DNA from 4 places in the Streptomyces sp. NPDC091377 genome. Region 4 is predicted to be linked to each of the others. Evidence: riboswitches for the same ligand, from Rfam matches in the RefSeq annotation. Region 4 holds a riboswitch; each other region holds the start of a gene.
What was found. A riboswitch is a leader RNA that binds a small molecule or an ion and turns the genes downstream of it on or off. The one in region 4 is predicted to bind cyclic di-AMP.
Positions count from the first base shown of each region.

Region 1: linked by a shared signal. The riboswitch ahead of ACIQNG_RS19015 (M23 family metallopeptidase) and the one ahead of ACIQNG_RS04630 (C40 family peptidase) in region 4 are both predicted to bind cyclic di-AMP.
Region 2: linked by a shared signal. The riboswitch ahead of ACIQNG_RS07715 (LysM peptidoglycan-binding domain-containing M23 family metallopeptidase) and the one ahead of ACIQNG_RS04630 (C40 family peptidase) in region 4 are both predicted to bind cyclic di-AMP.
Region 3: linked by a shared signal. The riboswitch ahead of ACIQNG_RS00950 (transglycosylase SLT domain-containing protein) and the one ahead of ACIQNG_RS04630 (C40 family peptidase) in region 4 are both predicted to bind cyclic di-AMP.

Region 1 is NZ_JBIVUE010000008.1:18,343-25,672, forward strand. It holds gene ACIQNG_RS18995 (MFS transporter) at 1-780, shown strand, start outside; gene lhgO (L-2-hydroxyglutarate oxidase) at 1,031-2,245, shown strand; gene trmB (tRNA (guanosine(46)-N7)-methyltransferase TrmB) at 2,472-3,269, shown strand; gene ACIQNG_RS19010 (PrsW family intramembrane metalloprotease) at 3,290-4,819, shown strand; gene ACIQNG_RS19015 (M23 family metallopeptidase) at 4,928-5,980, opposite strand; cyclic di-AMP (ydaO/yuaA leader) riboswitch at 5,992-6,149, opposite strand; gene ACIQNG_RS19020 (PP2C family protein-serine/threonine phosphatase) at 6,367-7,330, opposite strand, start outside.
Region 2 is NZ_JBIVUE010000003.1:1,761-9,090, reverse strand. It holds gene ACIQNG_RS07725 (TetR/AcrR family transcriptional regulator) at 1-429, shown strand, start outside; gene ACIQNG_RS07720 (SGNH/GDSL hydrolase family protein) at 587-1,372, opposite strand; gene ACIQNG_RS07715 (LysM peptidoglycan-binding domain-containing M23 family metallopeptidase) at 1,629-2,642, opposite strand; cyclic di-AMP (ydaO/yuaA leader) riboswitch at 2,647-2,844, opposite strand; gene ACIQNG_RS07710 (tyrosine-protein phosphatase) at 3,294-4,091, shown strand; gene ACIQNG_RS07705 (DUF6126 family protein) at 4,174-4,308, opposite strand; gene ACIQNG_RS07700 (helix-turn-helix domain-containing protein) at 4,305-4,961, opposite strand; gene ACIQNG_RS07695 (aspartate aminotransferase family protein) at 5,050-6,444, opposite strand; partial or broken gene dxs (1-deoxy-D-xylulose-5-phosphate synthase) at 6,735-7,330, opposite strand, start outside.
Region 3 is NZ_JBIVUE010000001.1:192,882-200,211, forward strand. It holds gene fahA (fumarylacetoacetase) at 12-1,226, opposite strand; gene ACIQNG_RS00945 (HAD family hydrolase) at 1,642-2,466, shown strand; gene ACIQNG_RS00950 (transglycosylase SLT domain-containing protein) at 2,573-3,022, opposite strand; cyclic di-AMP (ydaO/yuaA leader) riboswitch at 3,085-3,234, opposite strand; gene ACIQNG_RS00955 (CocE/NonD family hydrolase) at 3,544-5,775, opposite strand; gene ACIQNG_RS00960 (polyprenyl synthetase family protein) at 6,126-7,136, shown strand.
Region 4 is NZ_JBIVUE010000002.1:92,101-99,430, reverse strand. It holds gene ACIQNG_RS04640 (ATP-dependent Clp protease proteolytic subunit) at 196-858, shown strand; gene ACIQNG_RS04635 (hypothetical protein) at 866-1,174, shown strand; cyclic di-AMP (ydaO/yuaA leader) riboswitch at 1,523-1,731, shown strand; gene ACIQNG_RS04630 (C40 family peptidase) at 1,735-2,208, shown strand; gene ACIQNG_RS04625 (ATP-binding protein) at 2,474-2,932, opposite strand; gene ACIQNG_RS04620 (helix-turn-helix domain-containing protein) at 3,146-4,003, shown strand; gene ACIQNG_RS04615 (DUF397 domain-containing protein) at 4,013-4,237, shown strand; gene ACIQNG_RS04610 (8-amino-7-oxononanoate synthase) at 4,367-5,494, opposite strand; gene bioB (biotin synthase BioB) at 5,642-7,000, shown strand; gene ACIQNG_RS04600 (adenosylmethionine--8-amino-7-oxononanoate transaminase) at 6,993-7,330, shown strand, end outside.

The DNA of each region.
Region 1 (7,330 bases), on a different contig from region 4:
CTCGGCTCCTACTCCGACGAGGTCGGCCGCGCCCTGTTCGGCGCCTCCGCCGAACTCACCCGGCTCGCGGGCTGGATGGCCTTCGACACCGGCCAGCAGGAGGCCGCCCAGCGGTACTACATCCAGGCGCTGCGGCTCGCCCGCGCGGCGGCGGACGTCCCGCTCGGCGGGTACGTCCTGGCGTCGATGTCGCTCCAGGCCACCTACCGCGGCTTCGGTGACGAGGGCGTGGACCTCGCCCAGGCCGCCCTGGAACGCAACCGGGGGCTGGCCACCGCCCGCACCATGAGCTTCTTCCGCCTGGTCGAGGCGCGCGCACACGCCCGCGCGAGCGACGCGCAGGCGGCGGGCGCCGCGCTGAAGGCGGCCGAGGGCTGGCTGGAGCGGTCCCGGGAGGGGGACAACGACCCGTCCTGGCTCGGCTTCTACTCCTACGACCGGTTCGCCGCGGACGCCGCCGAGTGCTACCGCGATCTGAAGGCGCCGCGGCAGGTGCGGAGATTCACCGAGCAGGCGCTGTCGAAGCCGACGGAGGAGTTCGTACGGTCGCACGGGTTACGGCTGGTGGTGTCGGCGGTCGCCGAGCTGGAGTCGGGGAACCTGGACGCGGCGTGCGAGCAGGGGGTGCGGGCCGTGGAGGTGGCGGGCCGGATCTCCTCCGCGCGGACCACGGAGTATGTGAAGGACCTGCTGCACCGGCTGGAGCCGTACGGGGACGAACCGCGGGTGGTGGAACTGCGCGAGCGGGCGAGGCCGCTGCTGATGATGGCACCGGCCTGATCGCTCCACAGAACCTCGACCTGACTCAGGTGATCCGCCTGGCTCAGGTGATCCGCCTGACTCGGGTGGTCCACCTGGCTCAGGTGATCCGCCTGGCTCAGGTGCGGAGCCGTAGGCCCACAGGGCCCCGCACCGCCGGATGGGCCCCGCACCGCCGGATGGGCCCCGCACCGCCGGATGGGCTGCCGTTCCCCGCGTTTAAAGGGGATGTCAGTGGCGCAGTGCACTATCTAGGTGGGAGGTGGTGCAGGTGCGGGCCGGGGTGTACGACTGTGATGTGCTGGTGGTCGGCGGGGGCATCGTCGGGCTGTCCACCGCGTTCGCGATCACCCGTGCCGCCCCCGGGACCCGGGTGACGGTGCTGGAGAAGGAGCCGGGACCCGCCCGGCACCAGACCGGGCGCAACAGCGGGGTCGTCCACAGCGGGATCTACTACCGGCCGGGCTCCCTCAAGGCACGGTACGCGGTGCGCGGAGCCGCCGAGATGATCAAGTTCTGTTCGGAGTACGGCATCCCGCACGCCGTCCCCGGAAAGCTGATCGTGGCCACCGAGCGGGCCGAGCTGCCCCGGCTGCACGCCCTGGCCCAGCGCGGCCGGGAGAACGGCATCGCGGTCCGTGAGCTGGGCGCCGCCCAGATCGCCGAGTACGAACCCGAGGTCCGCGGCCTCGCCGCCATCCAGGTCGCCGCCACCGGCATCTGCGACTTCGTCGCCGTCGCCCGCCGCCTGGGCGAGGCGTCCGGCGCCGAGCTGCGCCACGGCCAGGACGTCGTACGGATCGACCGGCGCCCCGGGCGGGGCGTGGCCGTGCGCACGCGCGCGGGGGACATCGTGCGCGGCAAGGTCCTCGTGAACTGCGCCGGGCTGCACTGCGACCGGATCGCCCGGCTGGCCGGGGACGAGCCGGACATGCGGATCGTCCCGTTCCGCGGCGAGTACTACGAGCTGGCCCGGCCCGGACTGGTCAACGGCCTGGTGTATCCCGTGCCCGACCCCGCCTTCCCCTTCCTCGGCGTCCATCTGACCCGCGGTGTCGACGGCGGCGTCCACGTCGGGCCCAACGCCGTACCGGCCCTCGCCCGCGAGGGGTACCGCTGGGGGGTCGTACGGCCCCGCGAGATCGCCACCACCCTGAGCTGGCCCGGCACATGGCACATGGCCCGGCGGCACTGGCGGTACGGCGCCGGTGAGCTGCGCCGCTCGGTGTCCCGGCGGGCGTTCACGGCGGCGGTGCGGCGGCTGCTGCCCGTCGTACGGGAGGACGACCTGGTGCGCGCCCCGGCCGGGGTCCGCGCCCAGGCCGTACTGCGGGACGGGACCCTCGTCGACGACTTCCTGATCAAGGAAGGGCCCCGGGCCGTCCATGTCCTCAACGCTCCCTCCCCGGCCGCCACGGCGTCCCTGCCGATCGGGAGAGAGGTGGCCCGCCGGGCGCTCACCGCGCTGGGGGAAGCCGGCCGCTGACCGACGTAAAATCGAACCCACTGTGTCTGACTCTCCCCGTACCCCCGACGCTCCCCGCAGCCGTCAGCGGTCGGCCCTCGGTTTCCCGGGCGACCCTGACACCTCTGCGGCCCCCGCCACCCCGGATGACTCCGGAGTCTCCGGTGCTTCCCATGTCTCCGGTGTCTCCGGTGTCTCCGGTGTCTCCGGCGCTTCCGGTGTCTCCGGCGCTTCCGGTGTTCCCGGTGTGCCCGGTGTTCCCGTGGGGCGGCCCGGGCGGGCCAAGGGGGAGCCGAGGTTCCCGGACGGGCCGCGGGCCGACCCCGCCGGATCGCACTTCGAGCGGCGGATCCGCAGCTTCCAGCCCCGGCGGAGCCGGGTGACGACCGGGCAGGCGGAAGCGCTCCAGCGGCTGTGGCCGCGGTGGGGCCTGGACATCGACGGACAGCGGGTGATCGACCTCGGTGAGCTGTTCGGCAACGGCAACCCCGTGGTGCTGGAGATCGGCTTCGGGATGGGCGAGGCCACCGCGCGGATGGCCGCCGCCGAGCCGCGGACCAATCTGCTCGCCGTGGATGTGCACACCCCCGGCCAGGGCAATCTGCTCCATCTCGCCGAACGGGCCGGACTGTCCAACCTCCGGGTCGGCAACGGCGACGCCATCATCCTGCTCCGCGAGATGCTCGCCCCCGACTCCCTCGACGGACTGCGCGTCTACTTCCCCGACCCCTGGCCCAAGAAGCGCCACCACAAGCGGCGGCTGATCCAGCCGGAGTTCCTCACCCTCGCCGCGAGCCGGCTGCGGCCGGGCGCGCTGCTGCACTGCGCCACCGACTGGGAGCCCTACGCCGAGCAGATGCTGGAGGTGCTCACCGCGCACCCCGGCTTCGAGAACACCCAGGCCGACGGCGGTTTCTCGCCACGACCCGAGTTCCGCCCGCTGACCCGTTTCGAGGGCCAGGGACTTGAGAAGGGTCACCTCGTGAACGATGTGCTCTTCCGGCGCGTACCAGGAACGTTCCCAGTCCTCGGAGAGACCTCCTAGCTGTCGTGAGGGTCGATGTCGTGGCCACCAGTCCCCCCTGCTCGACCTACCCGGTCCATCCCGGCGCTCCCCGGCCCGACACGTCGGCGCGGACCGGACGGTGGTACCGGTGGCGGCGGTGGGGGCAGCGGTACGCACAGGCCCGTCCGACGGCCGGGCTCCGGCTCCGGCAGGGCGCGGTGGCCGTCCTGCTCGCCCTGTCCGGCCTGGTCATCCTCGCGCTGGTCCGCCAGGAGACCGGCACCGAGGGCTTCCTGGTCGGCCTCGGCCTCGCCGTGCTGCCGGTGCCGCTGCTGATCGCCGCGTTCCGCTGGCTGGACCGGGTCGAGCCGGGGCCCTGGCGGCATCTGCTGTTCGCCTTCGCCTGGGGCGCCTGCGCGGCGGCGCTGATCGCGATCGTGACCAACAGCTTCGCGACCCGCTGGATCGCCACCGCGACCGCCGACCCGTCGCGCGCGGACACCCTCGGCGCGACCGTGATAGCGCCGGTCGTGGAGGAGTCCGCGAAGGCCGCCGCGCTGCTGCTGCTCTTCCTGTTCCGCAGACGGCACTTCACCGGCCTCGTGGACGGCGTGGTGATCGCCGGGGTCACCGCGACCGGCTTCGCCTTCACCGAGAACATCCTCTACCTCGGCACCGCCTTCGGCTCCGACCAGTCCGGCGGCGACAGCGGGGGCGTCGCCTCCGTCACGGTCGCCACCTTCTTCGTCCGTGTGATCATGTCGCCGTTCGCGCACCCCCTGTTCACCGTGCTGACCGGCATCGGCTTCGGTGTCGCGGCGGCCACCGGACCGGGCCGACCCCTGCGCAAGGCCCTGCTGCCGCTGGCCGGGCTGCTGCTGGCGATGGGGGTGCACGCCTTCTGGAACGGCTCGGCCGGCTTCGGCGACCACGGCTTCCTCGCGGTCTACGCCGGGTTCATGGTGCCCGTGTTCGGGCTGCTGACCTGGCTGGTGATCTGGGCCCGGCAGCACGAGCTGCGGGTGGTGCGGGAGGAACTGCCCGCGTATGTCGCCACGGGCTGGTTCTCCCCCGCCGAACCGTTCGCGCTGGGCTCGATGCGGGCCCGCCGACTGGCCCGGCGGGACGCGGGCCGGCACCTGGGCCGACCGGCCGCCCGCGCGGTGGCCGCGTACGAGTCGTACGCCACCTCCCTCGCGGTGCTACGGCGCCGGGGCAGCCGCGGCCGGGCGGGCGCCGACTTCGTCCGGCGCGAACGGGAGTTGCTGGACGCGCTGTGGCAGCGCCGCGAGACCGCCCGCCCCGCCCTCGAACAGGCGGCCCGCACCATCGCCCCACCGCCCCCGGTCCCCGCCCCGCCCTGGCAGCCGTGGCCACCCTGGCAGCCCTGGCAGCCCTGGCAGCCGTACGGCGCGGGCGCCTGGCCCCCGCACCCGCACCCGCACCCGCACCCGCACCCGCACCCGCACCACCCTCACGGCGGCCCCGCACCGAACCCGTCGCATCCGTCGCATCCGCCACATCTGCTATATCCGTCGCATCCGTCGCATCCGCTACATCCCCGGCCCACGACAGACCGGCAGCCCTGACGCCGGGGGGTTGTCGTCAGGGCTGCCGGGGTTCGGGGGGCCAGAGGCTCAGCAGGTGTCCAGGGATCGGGGCATCAGCGGAGGCTCTGGGAGCGGAGGCTCACGGCATCAGGGGTTGAGGCCCTTGCCGCGCAGCCAGGACAGCGGGTCGAGGGCGCCGCCGGAACCGGTGTGGACCTCCATGTGGAGGTGGGCTCCGGTGACATTGCCGGTGGCGCCGACGCGGCCGATGACCTCGCCGGTGGTGACCTTCTGGCCGACGCTGACACTGATCGAGGACTGGTGGGCGTACCAGATCTCGGTGCCGTCCTCCAGGGTGAGCACGGTCTTGTAGCCGTACGAACCGTCCCAGCCGGCCTGGGTGATGGTGCCGGTGTGCACGGCCTTGAGCAGCGTGCCGGTGGGGGCGGCGAAGTCGAGACCGGTGTGGTAGCCGGAGGACCACAGCGAACCGGCCTGGCCGTAGGTCGAGGTGAGGGTGTACGAGGAGGTCGGCAGCGCGAACTGCTTGGCCAGCTTGGCCAGTCGCTCGGCCTCGGCCTTCTTGCGGGCCTCCGCCTCGGCCTTCTTCTCGGCCTTCTTCTTCTCGGCGGCGGCCTGGGCCTTGGCCTCCTTCTCCGCCTCGGCCGCCTTGTCGGCGGCGGCCTTCTCGGCGGCGGCCTGGGCGTCCTTGGCGGCCTGCTCCTCGATCTGCTGCTGCTGGTTCTCGGCCTGCGCCATGATCCGGGCGCGCAGCGCCTCCCCGGCGTCGGCGGAAGCCTGCCCGGAGTCGGGCGTGGCCGTGCCGAGGCCGCTGAGCGGGGCGGCGTCGGTCGGGTCGACGGGCTCCGGTTCGGTGTCGTCGGAGCCGAAGGAGACCGAGCCCAGGTCGGGCATGGACAGGGAGACCGGCGGCTTGCCGGTCTGGGCGGTCGCCATGCCACCGGCGCCGACGGCGGCTATGACACCCACGCCGAGCACGGTGGAACTGCGGGCGAGACCGCCGCGCTGCTTGGCGACCCGGTGCCGGCCGCGGACCGGGCGAACGGTCTCCGCGGTCGGGTTCCATTCCTCCCACGGGCCCTCGTCGGTGCGGGGGCCGCCGTAGACGACGGTGCCGGTGTCGTCGGTGCGCTGGGCGGGGACGAACGAGGCCACAGGAGCAGGCCGGTTGGACGCCACGTAGGCGTACTCCTTTCCTTCCCTCTCGCCTACCGGGTTAGCTGACGGGTTCGGAGCAGGAAGGTCTCCTACGCGCGTAAACCGACCATGCGTGCATGGCGGACGACGCCCGATTCACCCCAAGTTGGTGGTTCCCCGGTTCCCTCGCGGGATTCGGCGCTCGCGCGCGGAGCCGACTCTGGTGACGGCTGGTACGACCGCGCTGCGTTATCGGACGTTAATAGAACCCAGGGGTGATTTCCAAGCGGTTCCTCTTGATCCTTCCCGCTCTTACGCCGGACGTAAGGGTCATGAGCGGTTGAAATCGGGCTACTTGACCCCCAGATTTGACGGTCCCGCTACACATCAAAATGGCGATGGTAACGCAGATGTTATGCGGAGGGGGGTCATTCGCTTACCCGCTGTGACGAAGCCGGGAGCCCCTCGGACGCGTCGGCCGGCCGACGCACCGCGAGCAGCGCCATGTCGTCCGTCATCCCGCCCCCGGTGTGCTGCCGCACCTCCTCCGCCAGCGCGGTCAGCAGGGCGTCCGGCCCGGTGAAGGTCCGCCCCAGGAGCCGCATCTCCGGCTCGAAGAAGACGCCGTGTCCGTCGCGCGCCTCCGACAGCCCGTCGGTGAACAGCAGCAGCGTGGCCCCGCCCGGGAACTCCGCCTCCTGCGCCCGGTCCGGCCAGCTGCCCAGCTCCCCCATCCCGAGCGGCAGCGCGGGTTCGACGGACGACAGGGTCCGCACCGTGCCGTCCGCGTGCAGCAGCAGCGGCTCCGGATGCCCCCGGTTCACCACCCGTACGACGCCGCTCCCGTGCGGGATCTCGGCCAGCACGGCGGTGGTGAACCCCTCGAACGCGTCGAGCCCGTCCCGCCGGGTGCCCTCGCGCGCCAGCGCCCGCTCCAGCCGCTCCGCCACCGCCTCCAGCGTCGCCTCCTGCTCCGCGGCCTCCCGGAACCCGCCGATCACCACGGCGACGGCCCCGATCGCACCCATGCCCTTGCCCCGCACGTCCCCGACCACCAGCCGCACCCCGTGCGGAGTGTCCTGTACGGCGTACAGGTCGCCGCCGACGAACGCGCCCGCCTGCGCCGCCTCGTAGCGGGCCGCGATCTCGAAACCGCCGATCCGCTCGTCCGGCTCGGGCAGCACCGCGCGCTGGGCCGCCTCGGCGATCTCCCGGGCCGTGGCGAGCCGCTCGTCGCTGCGGCGGGCGACCATGTTGATCAGCAGGGCGAGTCCGGCGACCGTCACGACCGTGATGGTCTCGGTGAGGGCCTCCGCGCCGTAGTACGAGTCGAGCAGGAGATGCACCAGGAGGACGACCGCCACGGCCACGCATCCGGTGACCAAGGTGTAG
Region 2 (7,330 bases), on a different contig from region 4:
GCCGCGTTCGCCTACGCCGCCCAGGACGATCTCGCGCATCTGCGCAAGGTGCTCGGCCGCCGTACCAGCGCGCTGCGCCGACTGCGGGCGGCGGTGCGCTGGTACGCCCCCACCGGTCAGGCCAAGGGCTGGCGGCTGTGGATCGAGGGCTGGGCGGCGGCGCTGCGCGAGCCGGGCCTCAAGGACGTGACCCGCGCTCTCGACCGCCAGTGGAAGGCGGCGATCGCCGAGGTCATAGCGGAGGGCGTGGCCGCCGGTGAGTTCCGGTGCGCGGACCCCACGGCGACGGCCCTGCGGCTGACCGCGCTGCTGGACGGGCTGGCCGTGCAGATGACGTCGTACGCGGGCGCGGGCACGGTGTCCCGTGCCCGCGCCCTGCGCTGGGTGGACGAGGCCCTGGCCCGCGAACTGGGCCTGCCCTCCCTCTAGACCGTCGGCCGCCGCGCCGACCCGACAGCGCCCGGCCGCCCGGTTGTACGGTTTCCGGCCGTACGGTTTCCGGCCGTACGGTTGTCCCGCGGCCCCGCCGTCCGGCCGCCCCGCCATTCGGCCGCCCCGCCATTCGGCCGTCAGCGCAGCCGTCCGGTCAGGCCACCGAGTCGATGCGCCACTTGATGGCCTCCGGCGAGAGTGCGCCCTTGGCCGTCACATGGTCGCCGGAGGACTGACCGCGCAGCCGGCGGCCGATCCACGGCACCAGGTACTCCCGCGCCCAGTGCACATCGTCCCGGCGGATGTCGAGCGTCCCGCGCGGCGGCTGCGGCGGCCAGGGCTGCTCGGGGTCGGCCGGGATGTCCAGACCGAGCGCCTGCCCGGCGCGCAGCGCCACCCTGGTGTGCCCCTCGGGCGAGAGATGGAGCCGGTCGTGGTCCCAGGCCCGGCGGTCCTGGACGGACTTGAGGGACCACAGGTCGAGGACCGGACAGCCGTACCGGTCGGCGACCGCCCGGACATGTCCGTTGTACGTCGCGATCTTGCCGCGCAGATGCTTGAGGAGCGGCACCCCGCGCGTGTCGAAGCCGGTGGTCACCAGCACGGTTCCGGCCGCCTCGGTCAGCACCGCGACCGCGCGCTCGAAGCGCTCGGCCACGTCGTCCGGGTCGCTGCCCGGCCGGAGGATGTCATTGCCGCCGGCACAGAAGGAGATCAGGTCGGGGGCGAGTTCCCGCGCCCTCGGCACCTGTTCCGCCACGATCTGGTCCAGCAGCCTGCCTCGCACCGCGAGGTTGTTGTAGTTGAAGTCGTCTTCCGGTCGCCGGTCCGCGAGCAGCACCGCGAACCTGTCGGCCCAGCCGACGAACGCCCCGTCGGGGCCGGGGTCACCGACACCCTCACTGAAGCTGTCCCCCAGCGCCACGTACGACCCGATCACTGATCTGCTGTCGTTCTTCGAATCGTCTGCCACATCGAGCCATGATTCCTCTTCGAATGTGACCTACGCGACCGTAATACGGGGTTGACGGGCGGTGAGATGAGCCACGGATCCACAGGGGTCACTTCGGGAATAACCACGAGGGTCCCTGACGGCCCCCGGGCGGTGGTGGCCCGCGAGGCTGCGGACCTGCCGAAGGCCGGACCCGGGGATCGGGGGTCCGGCCTTCGGGATGATGCGCGGCGGGTGCCTCGGGTCAGATGGAGAGGCCGAGCGAGCGCAGGTAGGCGACGGGGTCGACGTCCGAGCCGTAGTCCGGCGTGGTCCGGATCTCGAAGTGCAGGTGCGGGCCGGTCACATTGCCGGTCGCGCCCGAGAGGCCGACCTGCTGTCCTGCGGTCACGGTCTGGCCCTGCGAGACGGAGAGCGAGGACAGGTGGGCGTACTGGGCGTAGTGGCCGTCGGCGAGCTTGAGGACGACCTGGTTGCCGTAGGCGCCGCCCGCGCCGGCGGAGACGACCGTGCCGGCGCCGACGGCCTTGAGGGAGGTGCCGGTCGGGACGGAGAAGTCCACACCGGTGTGGTAGCCGCTGGACCACATGCTGCCGGACATCCGGTACGCGGTGCCCACGGAGCCCGACACCGGGAGGCTGTAGTCGCCCGCGGCGGCCGTGTCGGTGGACGGGGTCTCGGCGGACTGCGACGGGGCCGACGCCTGCGTGTCGGTGGCCTCGGAGGACTGCGAGGTCCCCGTGGACTCCGTGGACTTCGTGGACTCCTCGGAGCGTGTGGAGCCGGAGGACGCGGGCGCCTCGGCGGACTCCGGGGCGGCCGACGGCTTCGTCTCGCTCGCGGCGGCGCCGGACGCCTTGCCGCCGAGGGTGAGCTTCAGGCCGGGGTGGATGAGCGACGGGTCGGCGCCCACGGCCTCGCGGTTGTCCTCGTAGATCCGCTGCCAGCCACCGCTGACGTCCTGCTCGTCGGCGATCTTCGCCAGGTAGTCGCCCACCTTCACGGAGTAGGTCCGGGTGGTGGACTGCTTCTCGGACGTCTGCGAGGCGGACTGCCCGGCGGACGGGGAGACGGACGGCGAGGCGCTCTGCTGGGAGACCGACTGCGGTGCCGCCACGACGGACTGGCCCGGTGCGGCGTACGCCCCGGTCGCGCCCATGAGCGGGAGGGCGAGTGCGGCGCCACCGGTTCCGGCGACCGCGATGGAGCGGGTGAGGCTCAGGGACTTGGTACGGCGGTGCTTACCCTTCGCGGGCATAGGGGTTTCCTCTCCGGCGCCTGCGAGGTGAGCTGTCGGGTGCGGGCTGGAGATGCCCGGCCACGTGCGCAGACGCGGCTTGACCCCTAGCCTGTTCCGGAGACCGGGACAGGCGGTGAGTCCTGTGGGTCCCCCGCTCCTGCCGGTCACGGGTGGGTTGATGTGCGTTCCGGACGGCGGCAGGATTCGGCGTTCCGTCCGGATTCGGTGGCGAACGTAAGCGACCAAGACGCGAAGGAACAAGCAGGAGGTTCCACCCGAAGGCCACCTTCTTGATCCACGGCACCGCTCACCGGTCACCCTGCGTCGAGATGGCACGGGTCGTTTTCCTCAAAGGCCCTTGAGGCGCACCTCGATTACGTGGACATGACGTGCGACGCACGGTCACGGGTATGACGCTGCTCACGTGGGCCCGCTCCACCGCCCTTTACTCCAGAGCGAGTTGTTATTAAAGCCATCAATTCGGACAGAAGTCCCAGACAATGCATAGGGGAGGAAGAGGGGTATTGAGGTGCACAGGGAACACACAGGCTTCCCCTGCCGGGGTTCCTCCGGTTCGTGCGGCCGGTTCGCGAGGCCATGTCGTATCGTCGGAGCCCCCTGCCGGACGGCGACACAGCCGGGCCGGTGAGCCGACTGGGAGGAGCCCCCGTGACGCAGCAGATCCCGTCGACCGAACCCGAGCTGGCCGGAGTGCGCAACTTCCGTGACGTGGGCGGACTGCCCACCGAGGACGGCCGCCGGGTACGCCACGGGGTGCTGTTCCGCAGCGGGCATCTCGCCCACGCGACCGCCGAGGACACCGCGTTCCTCTCCTCCCTCGGGCTGCACACGATCTTCGACTTCCGCAACGCGGCGGACCAGCTCCTGGAGGGCCAGGACGTCGAGCTGCCCGGGGTGCGCAATGTGAATCTGCCGCTGAGCGACCCGGCGGACGGCGCCGAGTTCTGGAAGATGGTCCGCGACGGCGATCTGGACCAGCTCCGCGGGCTGCTCGCCGGCGGGCAGGCGGAGAACCGGATGATCGACTCGTACCGCCTGATCGTCAAGGAGCGCAACGCGGAGCACGCGCGTGTGCTGCGCGCGCTCGCCGAGGACAGCGTCCCGGCGCTGATGCACTGCGCGGCCGGCAAGGACCGCGCGGGGCTGTCGATCGCGGTGACGCTGCTGGCCGTCGGGGTGGAGCGCGAGGCGATCCTCGGCGACTACCTGGAGTCCAACGCCCTCCACCGGCGCTACAAGGTGCACCGCAGCGGCAGCTCCGCCTCGGCCTACTCCCCCGAGGTGATGGAACTGCTCAGCCCGCTCTTCGACGCGCGCGCCGCGTACCTGGAGGCCGCGTTCGAGACCATCGAGGGGACCTGGGGCGGGGTCGACGCCTATCTGGAACGCGGCCTGCGGGTCACACCCGAGCTGCGGGAACGGCTGCGGGAGCGACTCCTCGACTGAGCGGCCCCATGACCGGGCGACGCCCCGGGGCCGCAGGGCACCCAGGGCCTCAGGGCACCCGGGGCCTCAGGGCTCCCGTCGGCTACTTCGCGCCGACCTCGAAGAGCAGGTACAGGAACGCGGCGAAGACATGTCCGACGGCGACATAGATGAACAGCCGGATCCAGATCCCGAGGTGCCGCTTCTCCTTGGGCTTGGTGGCCTTGATCTCACTCATCGCGTTTCTCCCGTGATCGGGCCGAGGCACAGCGCGGCCGTGGGGCTCTGCAAGAGGGTGTGGACGAACAGCAGCTCGACGCCCTCCGGGTCGCGGGCGGCGATCCGGTGCGGGGTCAGCGAGTCGAAGTGCGCGCTGTCCCCGGGGCCGAGCCGGTGGGCGGTGTCGCCGAGGCGCAGCCACAGCCGCCCGGTGAGGACATGGAGCCACTCCTCACCGGGGTGCACCCGGACGAGGTCGCCCTGGGAGCCGTACGGGACCCGCACGCGCAGTGCCTGCATACCGCGGCCGGGTGCGCCGGCCTGCCAGTAGGTCCAGCCACCGGCCTCGGTCGGGTCCTGCCGGCCGCCGCGCACGACCGCGTCCCGGTCGGGGACCGACTCGCCGAGCAGTTCGGAGACGGTCGTACCGTAGATGCGGGCGAGTGCGAGCAGCATCGGGAGCGAGGGCTGGCGCCCACCGGTCTCCAGCCGGGAGAGGTGGGCGGGTGACAGCCCGGCGGCCCGGGCCGCCGCCTCCAGGGTCAGCGCGGACCTGCGGCGCAGGGCGCGGAGCCGGGGGGCGACGGCGGGGAGCGGCTCGGTCGGCGCGGCGGACCCGGGGTCCGGCGCCTCGGGGCCGGGGCCCGGCTCGACGTCGCGTGCGGTGCTCATGCCTCCATTGAGCCGCACTCTTTACCTCAGAGGCAAATCCCTTGCCTCTGAGACAAGAATGAGGTGGATCGGGTGGAGGCGCGGAGCGTCACCGGTTGGCCACCGCCTGCTTGACGAGCGTCCGGCCGAATTCCCAGATGAGTCCGCCTCCATGGTGCGCGTCGTCCATGACCTCTGTGAAGGCCGCCACGAACCGGTCGACCTCCTTCTCCCCGACGATCAGCGGCGGGATCAGTTTGATCACCTCCAGACGGTCGCCGGAGACCTGGGTGAGGATCCGGTGGCGCTGGAGCAGCGGCACGACGACCATCTGCGCGAACAGTCCCTTGCGGGCCGTCTGGAGCATGGTCCAGCGCCCGCGCAGCGTCAGCGACCTCGGCCTCCCGAACTCGATGCCGATCATCAGTCCGCGCCCGCGTACGTCGGCGAGCAGTTCGTACGTGTCCACCAGCGCGGCCAGCCGGGATCTGAGCAGGTCGCCGGTGGCGCGGGCGTTGGCCACGATCTGCTCGTTCTCCATCACCGACAGGACCGCGAGGCCCGCCGCCATGGCCTGGGCGTTGCCGCCGAAGCTGGCCGAGTGGACCAGGACCCGGTCGATGGACGAGTAGACCTTCTTGAAGATCCAGTCCTTGCCGAGGGTGGCGCCGACCGGCACATAGCCGCCCGACAGCGCCTTCGCCACACACACCAGGTCGGGCTCCACGCCCTCCTCGTGCTGGTAGGCGTAGAAGTCACCGGTGCGGCCGAGGCCGGTCTGGACCTCGTCGGCGATGAGCAGCGCCTTGTGCCGGTGCAGCAGGTCCTGGGCGGCGCGCAGATAGCCCGGCGGGGTCGCGTGCACGCCCTTGCCCTGGATCGGCTCCACGATCAGGGCGGCCACGTCGCCCTGCTTCAGTTCCCGGGCCAGCGCGTCGAGGTCGCCGAGCGGCACGGCGGTGTCGGGCAGCAGCGGGGCGAAGCCGTCCCGGAAGCCGTCCTCGCCGTTGACCGACAGGGAGCCCGTGGTCAGACCGTGGAAGGCGTGCGGGCAGTACAGGATCCTGGACCTGCCGGTGGCACGGCGGGCGAACTTCAGCGCGGTCTCCACCGCCTCCGTGCCGCTGTTGCCGAAGAAGACCCGGTCCAGGTGCGGGCTGTGCGCGAGCAGCCGCTCCGCCAGCAGTCCGGGCAGCGGCGGGCAGTCGAAGCGGGTGAGGTCGGCGAGCCCGGCGTCCAGGACGTCGTGCAGCGCCTGGCGGACCACGGGGTGGTGGCGGCCCAGCCCCATCACCCCGAACCCGGCGAGCATGTCCAGGTAGTCGGCGCCGTCCGCGTCCCAGAAGTAGGCGCCCTCGGCCCGCTCGTAGACCTTGTCGAAGCCGATGGTGTGCAGCATGCGCGGCAACTGGTGGTTCAGGTACCGGGCGTGCAGGTCGTACCGCTCCCCCGCGCGTTCCTTCAGCAGCCGGGCGAGATCGAACCCACCGTCCGTGGTGCTCATCGCGGTGTCTCCTCGGAGGTGCGCGCCCCGGGCGCCCGCACCACGGTCGGCCCGGCCCCGTCGTTCGCGGGGGGAGGGTCGGCCTCGTCACCGGCGGGGCGACCGACACCGTCGGCGGTACGACCGTCCCCGTTCGCGGTGCGACCACTCCCGTTCGCGGTACGACCGTCCCCGTTCGCGGTGCGACCACTCCCGTTCGCGGTGCGGGGCGGGCGCTTGGTCGTGCGGGGCTTCGGCGCGGGGGCGCTGCCCGCGGTCGGTGCGGCCCCGTCCGGAGCCGCGTTCACGTCCTTCACCGCGAGGCTCGCCCCGATCCGCCCGGCGATCTCCACCGGGGTCAGACCGATGTCCGCGAGGACCTCCGCGCGCTTGGCGTGGGCGAGGAACTGCTCGGGGATGCCGAAGCGCCGTACCGGTACGTCCACCTCGGCGTCGGCCAGCGCGAGCGCGACGGCCGAGCCGACCCCGGCCGCGCGGCTGTTGTCCTCGACCACCGCGACCAGCCGGTGCCCGGCGGCGAGGCCGGGCAGGGCCGGGTCGACGGGTTTCACCCAGCGCGGATCGACCACCGTGCAGCCGATACCGCGGGCCTCCAGCAGTTCCGCGGCCCCGAGGCAGACCGGCGCCATCACCCCGACCGCGACCAACAGCACCTCGGGCCGCTCGGCGCGGTGCAGCACGTCCAGGCCGCCGACACGGTCGACGGCGGGCAGGGGCGGGCCGACGGACTCCTTCGGGAAGCGGACCAGCGTCGGCGCGTCGTCCACGGCCACCGCCTCCCGCAACTGGGCGCGCAACTGGTCCGCGTCGCGCGGCGCGGCGATCCGCAGCCCCGGCACGACCTGGAGGACGGACAGGTCCCACATGCCGTTGTGGGAGGCGCCGT
Region 3 (7,330 bases), on a different contig from region 4:
GCAAGCCCCCCTCAGTCCGCCGCCACGATCCTGCCCACGACCTCCCCCAGCCCCACCCGGAGTCCGTCCGGTCCCGGGGCCCAGCCGGAGAGGGTGACGACATCGCCGTCCGCGAGGAAGGTGCGCTCGCCGTCGGGCAGGGCGAGGGGGTCCCGTCCGTTCCAGGTCAGCTCCAGCAGGGAGCCGCGCTCGCGTTCGCCGGGTCCGCTGACCGTGCCGGAGGCGTAGAGGTCGCCGGTGCGCAGGGAGGCACCGTTGACGGTGAGGTGGGCGAGTTGCTGGGCGGCGGTCCAGTACATGGTGGAGAAGGGCGGTTCGGAGATGACGTGACCGTTGACGGCGACGGAGAGCCGGAGGTCGTAGCCGCCGGGTTCCTCCTCGGCGTCGTCCAGGTAGGGCAGGAGCGGATGGGTCCGTTCCGGGGGCGCGGTCCGGGCGGCCTCCAACGCGTCGAGCGGGGTGATCCACGCCGCCACCGAGGTGGCGAAGGACTTGCCGAGGAACGGGCCGAGCGGGACGTACTCCCATGCCTGGATGTCCCGCGCCGACCAGTCGTTGAGCAGGCAGAGCCCGAAGACGTGGTCGCGGAAGTCACCGAGCGCGACCGGGCGGCCCCGCTCGCTCGGCGCACCGACGACGAAACCGACCTCGGCCTCGATGTCCAGCCGGACGGAGGGGCCGAAGAGCGGCGCCGGGTCGGCCGGGGCCTTGCGCTGCCCCGACGGCCGTACGACATCCGTGCCCGAGACCACGACCGTGCCCGCGCGGCCGTGGTAGCCGATGGGCAGGTGCTTCCAGTTCGGGGTGAGGGAGTCGGTGGCGTCGGGGCGGAACATCCGGCCGACGTTCCGGGCGTGGTGCTCGGAGGAGTAGAAGTCGACGTAGTCGGCGACCTCGAAGGGCAGTCGCAGGGTGACCGAGGACAGGGGGTGCAGCAGCGGCTCGATGACTTCCCGGTGCGCGGGGACCGTGACCCAGGCGGTCAGCGCCCGCCGTACGTCCGACCAGGCGGTACGGCCGGCCGCGAGCAGCGGGCCGAGGGTGGGGCGGGCGAGCAGCGCGTGGTACGGGGAGCCGAGGGCCGCCGCCGCGGCACCGGCGTCCAGGACCCGGTCGCCGAGCCGGACGCCCACGGTCCGCTCCGGTGAACCGGCCGGGGAGAAGACGCCGTACGGGAGATGGTGCGGGCCGAAGGGGTCGCCCTCGGGGACTTCGAAGGGGGACATACGGTTCTGCCTCGCTCTCGTGTGTGCCGGGTGCCGGGTGCCGTTCGCGGGGTGGTCCGTGGAGTGGACTGTGGAGTGCGCTGTGGAGTGGGCTGTGGAGTGGGCTGTGGAGTGGGCTGTGGTGTGTCGTACCACGGGACCAACCCCGCACCAGCCGTGTGACCGCGCCACACGTTACGTGTCCCGGAGCGGATGAGTGCCTGGTCCCCGTGCGCGCGGGGTGTCCCGGCCGACCGCGAGCCCGACCACGTGGGAGTGAAAAGCTGAACCGTTTTCAACGTGGCGATCGAGGGCGTGCGGAGTGAAAGGCCGCATGGTACAGGGGAGTTGGCGGGGGCGGGCGGGACGGGGGAGAACCTGTCCGACGTCCGGTTCGGGCCGGGTCGGTGACGCGTGATGTCCGTATTCTCTGATCATGGCCGCACCCACCGCATATGCCGCGCGCACCACGTACGCACTCGTCGCCACCGACCTCGACGGGACCCTGCTGCGCGGCGACGACACCTTTTCCGACCGCTCGCGGGCCGCGCTCGCGCGGAGCGCCGACGCCGGTGCCCGGCATCTCGTGGTCACCGGCCGGCCGGCCCCCCGGGTGCGCCCGCTCCTGGAGCAGCTCGGCAGCACGGGGCTCGCGGTGTGCGGACAGGGCGCACAGCTCTACGACGCCGGCGCGGACCGGATGGTGTGGTCGGTCACCCTGGACCGGGAGCTGGCCGAGACCGCGCTCGGCAAGATCGAGGCCGAGGTGGGGGAGGTGTACGCGGCGGTCGACCAGGACGGGGTGGAGGGGCTCACCCTCATCGAGCCCGGCTATCTGATGCCGCACCCGACACTGCCGGCCGTGCGGGTCGGGCGGCGCGACGAGCTGTGGGCCGAACCGATCAGCAAGGTGCTGCTGCGCCACCCCGAGCTGTCCGACGACGAGTTGGCCTCGGTGGCCCGCGCGGTGGTCGGTTCGCTCGCCACGGTCACGATGTCGGGGCCGGGGACGGTCGAACTCCAGCCATGCGGGGTGACCAAGGCGACCGGGCTGGCGCTGGCGGCCCGGCGGCTGGGGGCGCGGCCCGAGGACACCATCGCGTTCGGGGACATGCCGAACGACATCCCGATGTTCGTCTGGGCCGGTCACGGGGTGGCGATGGCCAACGCGCACCCCGAACTCAAGGCGGTGGCCGACGAGATCACCATGTCGAACGAGGACGACGGCATCGCCGTCGTCCTCGAACGCCTCTTCCCTTGAGGGAGAGAGATCCCTTGGGGGACGAGAGATCCCTCGGGGGAACAGGGAGGTCATTCTCCTTTGCGGGCCCCAACCCGCAAAGGAGCCGCCGGGTCGTGCGGTTCTGTCAGTACGCGCCGAAGACGTTGTCGATCGAGCCGTAGCGGTCGGCCGCGTAGTTGCAGGCGGCGACGATGTTGGCGATCGGGTCGTACGGGTCGTAGGCGGTGCCCTGCACGTGGTACGCGGCGAAGGTCGGGTCGATCACCTGGAGCAGGCCCTTGGAGGGGGTGCCGGCGGCTGCGTTGGAGTCCCAGTTGTTGATGGCCGCCGGGTTGCCGGAGGACTCGCGCAGCACATTGCGGTGGATGCCGTCGTAGCTGCCGGGGATGCCGTTCTGGGCCATGATGTCGAGCGACTGGCGGATCCAGCCGTCAAGGGTGTTCGGGTAGGCGGAGGTGGCCGCCGTGACGACCTCGGGGGTGGCCGCGGAGGCGCTGGTCGCGCCGAAGAGCGGAAGCGCGAGCACGGCGGCGCCGGTACCGGCGAGGGCGAGCTTGCGGGTGATGCGGCGCATCCGGGCGGGGCGGGGCGCGGTCGTCGCGGCCGGCGGGACAGACGTGGGGACGGACATGGGTGGGTTCCTCTCCGGCGCCTGCGAGGTGAGCTGTCGGGTTCGGGCTGGGAGGTGCCCGGCCGGCCCTGACGGGCGCGGCTTCACCCCGAGCCGTCCGGAGTGTCGTGTCGGGTCTGGCCCTCGTACGACGTCCGGCGCGGCGACTTACCTGGGTCCCCCGCTCCTGCCGTGGATCTTGTCTAGGTGGGTGCGGGCGGCGGCAGGATGAGGCGTCCGCCCGACTGGCCGGGAACGTATGCGAAGCCCATGTCCGAAACAAGTGGCGGAGTCACAGAATGGCGACTTTTGATCTTCATCCGGGGATATGCCGCGCATGATCCTTTGCTACCGGAAAGGTTCAACTCCCGATAAAGGGGCGGCGGATAGGAGGATCGCCGGAGGGGTTCCATGAAAGCGAGAAAGTGAGCCAAGTCACGCGCGTGCGCAAGAGTGGCAAAACGGGCAATGAACCCAAGTGCCTATTAATCAGCGGGCCATGGAATCCGCTGCTCCCATGTGTGGTGGAAGACCACCTCGGCCCCCTCGGAGCACATCACCTCATTTACCGCCAAGAGGTCGCCCGAGAGGCCGTCCAAGAGGTCGCCCGAGAGGCCGTCCGAGAGGCCGTCCGAGAGGCCGTCCGAGAGGCCGTCCGAGAGGTCGCCTTCTTCGTGGTTCGCGCGGTCGTCCGCGAAGGCCGTGCGGTCCGTGTGTCGGAGTTCCGATCGGGTATGGACGGTCGTGGCCCAGGCGGTCTCGGGGCGGTGGAGCCGGATCGTCCGGTCCGAGCGGACGAGCGCGGACCGCGCGTCGCCGTCGCGGACCGTGTACGACTCCCGGGTCTCCTCCGTGACCTCCAGGCCGTCCGGGTGCGCGTGGGTGCCGTTCTCGCGGGGGGTGACGTCGAGCCGCCACTCGTCCCCGGCCGGGTCCCGCACCACCAGCCGCTCGGGGTCGGGCGGGTCCAGCGGGGCGTGGGTGGCGACGCCGAGGGGTTCGGCCTGCTCGGGCTCGGGGAAGCCGATGTCCGGCCGGTCGTCCGGGGTGGCTTGATCGGTGGGGCGGTCCTGGTCGGCGCCCCCGGCCCCGGTCCAGTTGGTGTTTTGTGGGTAAATGCCGGTTTCGTGGTGGCGGACCGGCAGTTCGAAGACGCTTCCCTCCGGGTCGAGGGTGAAACCGGCCTCGGAGCCGGGGGCGGGCCAGAACCAGGGCCAGTACGCGGAGGAGACGGCGAGCCGGACGGTGTGGCCGGGCGGGAACGCGTACCCGGCCGCGCCCAGGTCGAAGGAGACCTCCTCTGCCGCACCCGGCGTCCACGGCACGGCCCCGCCCTCCGCCTCGGGGGCGTGGAGCCGGCCGCCGAGCCGGAACGCGCCCCGGGTCACCAGGGTTGAGGAGCCGTCCGGGGCGACGTCGCAGAGCCGGGCGACCACCTGACCGCGCGGCACCTCGCGGCGCAGCCGCAGCCGTACGCGCGCTCGCCCCAGTACCCAGGTCTCCGCCCCGAGCGGAACGTCGAAGCAGACCGACCGCGCGTCCTCCTCCCGCTGGTCCGGCGGCAGATCGGCGTCGCCCCCGCGCGGGAGGAAGGCGCCCGCGTCGACCCCGGTGTGGAGGGGGGACCGGACGAGCCGGGGGGCGCCCCGGAGGGCGTAGGTCACCCGGGTCACGTCGGGGGAGGGCCAGCCGGCCTCGCCGATCCAGCGGCCGGGCAGGGTGCGGTACGTGGTGGCAGGAGGGTGCGTGGCGATGACGTACGCGCGCAGGAGGGGCTCGGCGAGGGCGCCCGTGTCGGTGTCCTTCAGCCAGTGGTCCCACCAGCGCAGGGTCTCCTGGAGGAAGCCGATCGCGGGGCCGGGTGGCCGGTCCCGGTCGGGGTAGGTGTGCGGCCAGGGGCCGATCAGCCCGCGGACCCGGTCGGGGGGCAGGTGCGCGATCAGGCGGAGGACGGTGTCGTGGTCCGGGTCGTGCCAGCCGCCGACGGCGAGGACGGGGGCGGTGGACGCCGTGAGGCCCGTGAGGGCCGTGCGGCCCGTGAAGGGGGTGACAGTGGTGACGGTGGTGAGGGGCGGGAAGGTGTCGTGGGTGTACGACGGTGGCTCCAGCCCCGCCAGGCGGCGCAGCCACAGTGCGCGCCAGGCCGGGCCCGCGTGGTGCGGGTCGGGCGGGAGGGCGGCGTCGGTGAGGGTGGCCGCCGCCCGGCTGTACGCGCCGCCGGTGAGGGCGGAACCTCCCGTACGGTGCCGGTCGTTGTCGTAGCGGTCGTCGGAGGCGCCGTCGGAGGCGCAGACGCTGACGACCGCCTTGAGCGGCTCGGGCGCGAGGGCCGCGGTCTGGAGGGCGAGGGTGCCGCCCCGTGCGATCCCGAACATGCCGACCTCGCCGTCGCACCACGGCTGTGCCGCGAGCCGGTCCACGACCTCCGCCGCGTCCCGCGCCGGGTGCCCGGCCCCGGGGACGCCCTCGCTGTTGCCGTGTCCGCGCGCGTCGACCCGGACGGAGGCGTAGCCGTGGCCCGCGTACCAGGGGTGGCGCTGGGCGTCGCGCGCCGCGGTCCGGTCGGTCAGCCGGGACGGGGTGTACTCCAGGAGGGCCGGTACGGGCTCGCCGCCCAGCGGGCGCCAGACGCGGGCGTGGAGCAGGGTCCCGTCCGTGAGGGGTACCCGGAGGTCTTCGTGAACCGTCTCGTGGGGGAAGGACGTACGAATGTGCATCAGGGTGTGGTCCCTAGGAATGCGGTCGTGCGGGGGGCGGCCCCGTCGTGGGGGGCGGGGTCGTGGGGCGGCTGAAAACCGTGGGGTCGTCCCGCGCGCGGCGGTCCGACCACCGGGGCGGTCACGGTATGGAATCGGGACACCCTCGCCCACTTCCCTACAACTCTATAAATGTCCACTCATATCAGGTGATCAGAAAGATACCGGGCGTGATCCGATAGCGCCCGGCCTGCGCGGGTGGGCGGCAGCGGTGATCGAAACATGACCGGATACGCTGGCGTGAGTGGTGGCAGCGACCTATCGACAAACCGGGTAATCGCCAGTAGACACCAGCAGACAGGAGACCCCTCGTGACCGTCGTCGGGCCGTTCGGGCTGAGCGTGCGGGACCAGGCTCTGGAAGCCGATGTCCAGGCCGGATTGGTTGCTGTCGAGGAAGGGCTGCTAGACGCCACCAAGAGCGAGGTCCCGTTCATCACGGAGGCCGCCCAGCATCTGGTGCGGGCCGGTGGCAAAAGATTCCGGCCACTGCTGGTGATGCTCGCCGCGCAGTTCGGCGACCCCTACGCGCCCGGCATCGTGCCCTCGGCCGTCGTCGTGGAGCTGACCCATCTCGCCACGCTCTACCACGACGATGTCATGGACGAGGCCGCCGTTCGGCGGGGGGTGCCCAGCGCCAACACCCGCTGGGGCAACTCCGTCGCCGTCCTCACGGGTGACTTCCTCTTCGCCCGTGCCTCGCACATACTGGCCGACCTCGGACCGGAGGCGGTGCGGGTACAGGCCGAGGCGTTCGAGCGGCTGGTCACCGGCCAGATCCTGGAGACCGCGGGCCCCGCCGACGGACGCGACCCGGTCGACCATTACCTCGATGTGCTCGGCGGCAAGACCGGCTCCCTGGTCGCCGTCGCCTGCCGGTTCGGCGCGATGATGTCCGGCGCCGACGAGTCGGTGGTCCATGTGCTCACGCAGTACGGCGAGCGCCTCGGAGTCGCCTTCCAGCTCGCGGACGACGTCCTGGACATCGCCTCCGACACTCATGAGTCCGGCAAGACGCCCGGCACCGACCTGCGCGAAGGCATCCCCACCATGCCCGTGCTGCGGCTGCGGGAACGCGCGGCGCAGCTGGGGCTCGCCGAGGACCTCGCGCTGTGCGAACTGCTCGACTCCGACCTCACCGACGACCGTCGGCACGCCGAGGCGCTGACCGCGCTGCGCGCGCACCCCGCGCTGGAGCAGGCCCGCCGCGACACCGTGCGGTACGCCGAGGAGGCGCGGGCCGCGCTCGCGCCGCTGCGGGAGTGCGACGCCCGGGGGGCGTTGGTGGAGCTGTGTGACGCGGTGGTGCACCGCGCCGGGTGAGCGCCCGGCGGGGTGCGTCGCCTCCCGTGTCCCCTACGGGTTGGGGGTAGTCGATCAGGGTTGTGTCATACCGCAGCAGTACACCGAGTTGACTCTGGGGTCTGACGCTTCTCGCCTGGTGATTTGGTCAGATGGTGCGTACGGAAAGGCACCACTCCTCACCGATTCGGGTGAGAATGGCGGCTCAGCGTGCG
Region 4 (7,330 bases):
CGCCAAAGAAACGTACGTCCTGTACATTTTTTACAGAGGGAGGCCCGCTCGGGACCCGCGCCACCCCTCCCCTCAGCCCTGTCCTGCCCTGCTCTGTCCCACCTGCCCTGCCTGTCCCACCTTGTCCTGTCCTACCTGTCCCGCCTGTCCCGCCTTGTCCTGCCCTGCCTGTCCCGCCACCAGGAGGCGCCCGCCATGAACCGACCGATCATGCCGCCCGTGCCGCTCCCACCGTCCTTCCGTCATGTCCTGCCCGAGTTCACCGAGCGCACGAGCGACGGCCGGCGGACCCTGGACCCGTACGGGAAGCTGCTGGAGGAGCGGATCGTCTTCCTCGGCACCCCCGTGGACGACATCGCGGCGAACGACGTGATGGCCCAGTTCATGCATCTGGAGCACCAGGACCCGGACCGCGACATCTCGCTGTACATCAACTCCCCCGGCGGCTCCTTCACCGCCATGTCGGCGATCTACGACACGATCCGCTTCGTCACCTGCGACGTGGAGACGGTCTGCCTGGGCCAGGCCGGCTCCATGGCGGCGGTGCTGCTGGCGGCGGGCACGCCCGGCAAGCGCATGGCCCTGCCCGGCGCCCGTATGGTGATCCGTCAGCCGTCGCTGCCGGAGCCGATCGAGGGGCGGACGAGCGATCTCGTCATCCAGGCGGCGGAGTTGGAGCGGGTGCGCGTACGGCTGGAGCAGATCCTCGTACGGCATACGGGGCGTACGCCCGAGCAGATCGGCGCGGACATCGAGCGGGACAAGACGCTCACCGCGCGGGAGGCGCTGGAGTACGGTCTGGTCGACCGGATCATCAGCAGCCGCAAGGGCGCGCCGACGACGCCGGACGCGAGGTGAGGGGCGGATGCTGCCACCGGAGCACCCGCCGCTGCCCGCGCTGACCCGCGCCGAGGGCGAGCTGATCGACCGTTACCTGGACGCGGTCGATCTGCTGGGCCGGATCAATCCCGCGCGGCACACCGACACCTACGGCGCGCTGCGGGCCGCGCAGGCGCTCGTGGCGCGGACGATCGAGTTGCGCGACGCGCTCGCGCTGATGCACCACCGGGGCGAGAGCGAGATGCAGCCCGCCACGCTCGCGCGGGCGCTGCGCGTCCTGGACGGCGAGCGCCGCGCGGCGCGGGTGACCCTGCCTCCGCGCTCCGACAGTTGACGTGACGGCGGCCGACGTACACCCGGAACCGGTCGGTACGGGCTCACCCCGGTACGCCGGGGCGCGCGTTCAAACGGACCGAACGGTGTACCTCCTATTGGCGTATGAGCAGGTCGTTCCTGAGCACCGGCGCGGTTGCGCAATGCACCCTTGACGGCGCGGAACGCGGGGCTCCGTTGCAGGTCCGGGGCGTGCGCGCACTCTGACACGCGCTCGGATCTCAGGATGTCCACCCGAACGGACGAGTGGTGACTAACAACACAAATACTCGGTTCCGTTGGGATTTTCGGACACACGTAGGTGAAGATCCCTGACTGACGACAAGACCCCGCCACCGCGGCGGGGCGGTCCGGGCGGACGCCGAATCCTGCCGCCGCCCGGATGCCCGGTCGACAGGAGTGGATCGGCAGGAGTGGAGGACCCAGGCAAGACGGGTCGTCGGAGCGCTTTTCCCGGCTCCGAGCGGTCCTTGGGGTGAAGCCGCCTTCGGGCGGCCGGGCCACTTCGCCAGCCCGAATCCGACAGGTCATCCTTCACAGGCGGCTGACGAAGGGTTGCGCATGACCGCGCTCAATCGTGTCCCGTCTCTCATGGTCCGGGCCGGCACGGCCTCGGCCCTGACCCTCGCCGCCGTGGGCGGCACCGTGGTGGCACCCGGACTCGCCACCGAGGCGGCGGCAGCCGCGCCGGCGTCGAAGGCGCTCAAGGTGGCCGCCTCGAAGAAGGGTGCTCCCTACAGGTACGGGGCCACCGGACCCAACCGGTTCGACTGCTCGGGGCTGACGCAGTACTCGTTCAAGAAGGCGGGCAAGAAGCTGCCGCGCACGGCCGCCCAGCAGTACAACAAGACCAAGCACATCTCGGCCAAGAGCCGTAAGGCCGGTGACCTGGTCTTCTTCCACTCGGGCTCCAGCATCTACCACGTGGGCATCTACGCCGGTAAGGGGAAGATCTGGCACTCACCGAAGACCGGAGACGTGGTGCGACTGCAGAAGATCTGGACCAGGAGTGTCTGGTACGGGCGCGTGAAGTGACTCCCGGAGGGGCCGTGAGAGCGTCCTGACGCGCTGTCACGGCCTCGGACGGGCTGGGGGCGGGTCGTCGGCGGACGACCCGCCCTGCGCGCTTGCAGGGCCGTCCTGGCCCGTTCGCGCCCCGTTCGCGCCCCGTCCGCATGTCGGCCGGTACGTCGGCTCCCGTATGCCAGGCCCGTACGTCGGGCCGCGCGGCGGCCGTACGTGCGCGCCGCTCGGCGTGGCCATCGGGGAGCGCGGGGCCATCGGGGAGCGCGGGGCCGCGCTACGGTTTCTTGCGGCCCGCCGTCGTCACCGGGCGGGCCGGGATCGACCAGGGCAGTTCGATGGCGACCGTCTTGCCGCCCTCGCGGGTGGGATGCACCCTGAGCCTGCCGCCGTGCTCCGCCGCGAGCCAGCGGATGATCACCAGGCCGCGGCCGTTGTCCTGCTGGACCGCCGCGGGAAGCCGCTTCGGGAATCGTGGATGACTGTCCGTCACCCCGACCCGCACCCGGTCGTCATGGTCCACCATCAGATCCACCGTGAAGGTGGGTGACTGACCGAATGTGTGCTGTACGGCGTTGGTGGCCAGTTCCGAGACGATCAGACGGATGGTGTCCGCCAGGTCCGAGTCTGCCGGCAGACCCCATTCGACCAGGGTGTCGACCACATGACCGCGGGCCGCCGACACCGAGGCGGGATCGCTCGGCAGAGTGATGGACGCTTCCAGAGGATCTGCCATGACGACGCCGTCCCTTTCCCCCGGAACCGCAGTCCGACACGGAGGCGGATGGTTCGAGTACGGTCCCGGACTGGTGCTACGTCGTCAGCCTGCCATCAGCACGCCGGTCTCGGTGGCGATCCACCAAGATATGCATATATCTGTCGCTCGAAGCGGTGAACTCTGCGACGGCAGACCGTATTCGGACGACCCGGAAGGAGTAGGGAGCAACCCATGCAGCACGGTCCCGCGGTGCGCCGCCGGAAACTGGGCGCGGAACTGCGCGCCCTGCGCACCCGCGCGGGGCTCACCAGCGGTGAGGCCGCCGCTCTGGTCGGCTGGCACCAGTCCAAGGTCAGCCGGATCGAGACCGGCGCCAGCGGGGTGAAACCGGCCGATGTGCGGTTACTGCTGGACGCGTACCGGGTGAACGATCCCGACCTGCGCGAACTGCTGCTGGTGCTGGCCGGTTCGGAGGAAAGCGGGCGGCACCACTGGTGGCACGCCTACCGCGGTGTCCTGCCGCCGACGTACCGGGATTTCATCAGTCTGGAGTCACAGGCGACCGCGATGCGGACGCTGGAGACCACCGTGGTGCCGGGGCTGCTCCAGACGCCGGAGTACGCCCGCGCGGTGACCCGGGCGGCGGTGGAGGGGCTGGACGAGGAGCGGCTGGACGCGCTGGTGGAGGTACGGCTGGCCAGGCAGGATGTGCTACGGGCCGAGCCGCCGCTGGAGTTGCACGCGGTGCTGGACGAGGCCGTGCTGCACCGGGAGGTGGGTGGGCCCGAGGTGATGGCCCGTCAACGGGAGCGGCTCGCGGAGGCCGCGCGGCTGCCCCAAGTGCGCCTCCAAGTACTGCCCTTCTCCGCCGGGGCGCACATCGGCGTCACCGGTCCTTTCGTTATTTTCTCATTTTCGAGCACCTCCGATCTGGACGTGGTTGTTCTAGACCACTTGACGAGTAGCCTCTATCTCGAAGGGAGAGAAGACCTCGGTGCCTACAGCGAGGGCTTCAGCACCCTTCAGTTCCACGCCCTTTCCCCAGAGGATTCGTTGGACTACATCGCCGGAATGAATGACGGCGTATAGGGAGGCACCATGACAGCACTGCCTCGACATGTATCTGCGAGTGACCGACTGCACGGTGTGCGATGGCTGCGCAGCAGTTACAGCACAGGCGCGAACAACTGCGTCGAGACGGCCCGGCCGGGCCGGGGCCCCTGGGCCGGTCTGCTCGCCGTGCGCGACTCCAAGAACCCGGCGGGACCCGCGCTGCTCTTCTCCCCCGAGAGCTGGGCGGGCTTCACGACCGCGTTCCGCTGAGTCGGGTCGCTCCCGGAGGACACCACCGAGGCACCCATCCCGGAGCCCGTTCCCGATCCGTCCCGGTCATCGCGGGTCCCGGCCGACCGGCCGGGCGCGTGCTCGGCGTCTCTCGACCGTGTCACCGACTCATGGTCGCGTCCCGCCGATGACCTGGACCGCATGGTCGACCTGTTCCCCGGAGAGGTCCGCGCGGGCCGTCAGCCGCAGCCGCGAGACACCGTCGGGCACGGACGGCGGGCGGAAACAGCCCACCGCCAGCCCGGCGGCACGGCACTCGGCCGCCCACCGCACGGCCCCCTCCGGGGACGGCGCCCGCACCGACACCACCGCCGCGTCCGGCCGGACCGACGCCATCCCCCCGGCCGTCAGCCGGGAGTGCAGTTCGGCGGCCACCGCCCGTGCCCGCGCGGCCCGCTCCGGTTCGCGGCGCAGCAGGCGCAGGGCCGCCAGCGCGGCACCCACCGCCGCGGGGGCCAGCCCGGTGTCGAAGATGAACGTCCGTGCCGCGTTGACCAGATGGTCGATGACCGGCGCGGGCCCCAGCACCACGCCCCCCTGGCTGCCCAGCGACTTGGAGAGCGTGGCCGTCACGACCACGTCCCGCGCGCCCGCGAGGCCCGCCGCGTGGGCCGCGCCCCGGCCGCCGTCGCCCAGTACGCCCAGGCCGTGCGCGTCGTCCACCAGCAGCCCGGCCCCGTGCTCCCGGCACACCCCGGCGAGCGCGCCGAGCGGGGCGGCGTCGCCGTCCACCGAGAACACCGTGTCGGAGACCACCACGGCGGGCCCGTCCTGGGTCCGCAGCGCCTTGTCCACGGCGTCCGGATCGGTGTGCCCCACGACCTGGGTGGTGCCGCGCGCCAGCCGACAGCCGTCGATCAGGGAGGCGTGGTTGCCCGCGTCGGAGACGATCAGCGAACCGTGCGGGGCCAGCGCGGTGACGGCGGCGAGGTTGGCCGCGTAGCCCGAGGAGAAGACGAGGGCCGCCTCGACCCCGCAGAAGTCGGCCAGCTCCGCCTCCAGCTCGGTGTGGAGGGCGGTGCTGCCGGTCACCAGGCGGGAGCCGGTCGCGCCGCCGCCCCAGGTCCGCGCGGCCCGCGCGGCGCCCTCGGTGACCTCCGGATGCCGGGCGAGACCGAGGTAGTCGTTGCTCGCGAGGTCCAGCAGCGGTGAGTCGGCGGGGCGCGGGCGCAGGGTCCGTACGAGTCCGGCGGCGCGGCGCAGCAGCGCCTGCTCCTCGATCCAGCCGAACGCCATGGCTCCTCCGGGGATTTTGTAGGCAGTGAACAGACCCTAGTCGTCGCACCGGCCCCCCAGGATGTGGCAATACCCACACGTCCAGCGGCGGCTATTGTGCGAACCCTCCTTGGCCCGGGGTGCCTCCGTAGGCCAGGATCGGCTCCCATGGACCTGCTGAACACGCTGGTGGACAAGGGGCTTCGGCGCGAGTCGCCGACCCGCGAGGAGGCGCTGGCCGTCCTCGCGCTCTCCGACGACGATGTGCTGGACGTGGTGGCCGCGGCCGGGAAGGTGCGCCGGCACTGGTTCGGGCGGCGGGTGAAACTCAACTACCTCGTCAACCTCAAGTCGGGCCTGTGCCCGGAGGACTGCTCCTACTGCTCCCAGCGGCTCGGCTCCACGGCCGGGATCCTCAAGTACACCTGGCTCAAGCCCGACGAGGCGACCGAGGCCGCCGCCGCGGGGCTCGCGGGCGGGGCAAAGCGGGTCTGTCTGGTGGCGAGCGGGCGCGGTCCGACCGACCGGGACGTGGAGCGGGTCTCCAGCACCATCAAGGCGATCAAGGACGAGCACGAGGGCGTCGAGGTGTGCGCCTGTCTCGGACTGCTCTCCGACGGCCAGGCCGAGCGGCTGCGCGCGGCGGGCGCGGACGCGTACAACCACAACCTGAACACCTCCGAGGCGACCTACGCCGACATCACGACCACGCACACGTACGCCGACCGGGTGGACACCGTGCGCAAGGCCCACGCGGCCGGGCTCTCGGCGTGCTCCGGGCTGATCGCGGGCATGGGCGAGTCGGACGCGGAGCTGGTCGATGTCGTCTTCTCGCTGCGCGCGCTGGACCCGGACTCGGTGCCGGTCAACTTTCTGATCCCGGTGGAGGGCACCCCGCTCGCCACGGAGTGGAATCTGACCCCGCAGCGTTGTCTGCGGATCCTCGCGATGGTGCGGTTCGTCTGCCCGGACGTCGAGGTGCGGATCGCGGGCGGGCGCGAGGTCCATCTGCGGACGCTCCAGCCGCTCGCCCTGCACCTGGCCAACTCGATCTTCCTCGGCGACTATCTGACCACCGAGGGACAGACGGGCAAGGCCGACCTGGAGATGATCGCCGACGCCGGGTTCGAGGTGGAGGGCACCGACCAGGTGACCCTGCCGGAACACCGGGCGGGCGGCGGCTGCGGGTCGCACGCGGGCGCGGACGGGACGGGCGGTTGCGGATCGCACGCGGGAGGCGCGGGCGGGACCGGTGGCTGCGGGGCGCACACCGGGGGCGCGGACGGGACCGGTGGCTGCGGGGCGCACGCGGATGGCGCCGACGGGGGCGCGGGGCGCCGCGGTACCGGGGCGGATGCCGAGCCGGGTGCCGGGGCCGGTGCCGGGGCCGGGGCCGGTGCGCCGTCGCCGGCGGAGGCCGCGGCCGGGGGGCAGGTGGGGGGACAGGCCGGACCCGGGGCGGTCCGGTCCGACCTGGTCGCGGTGCGTCGCCGGGGCGCCGGAACGGATCTCGCGCCCAATGCCTGAGCTGACCGTGCCCGAACTGCTGGAGCTGGACCGGCGGCATGTGTGGCATCCGTACGGGCCGATGCCCGGCCAGGTCGAGCCGCTGGTGGTGGAGTCGGCGCGCGGGGTGCGGCTGCGCCTCGCGGACGGTTCGGGCGAGCTGATCGACGCCATGTCGTCCTGGTGGTCGGTGATCCACGGCCACAACCACCCGGTGCTCAACGAGGCCGCGCGCGAACAGCTCGGGAGCATGAGCCATGTGATGTTCGGCGGACTGACCCACGAGCCCGCCGTCCGGCTGGCGAAGCTGCTGGTCGACATCGCGCCCCCGGGACTTGAGCATGTGTTCCT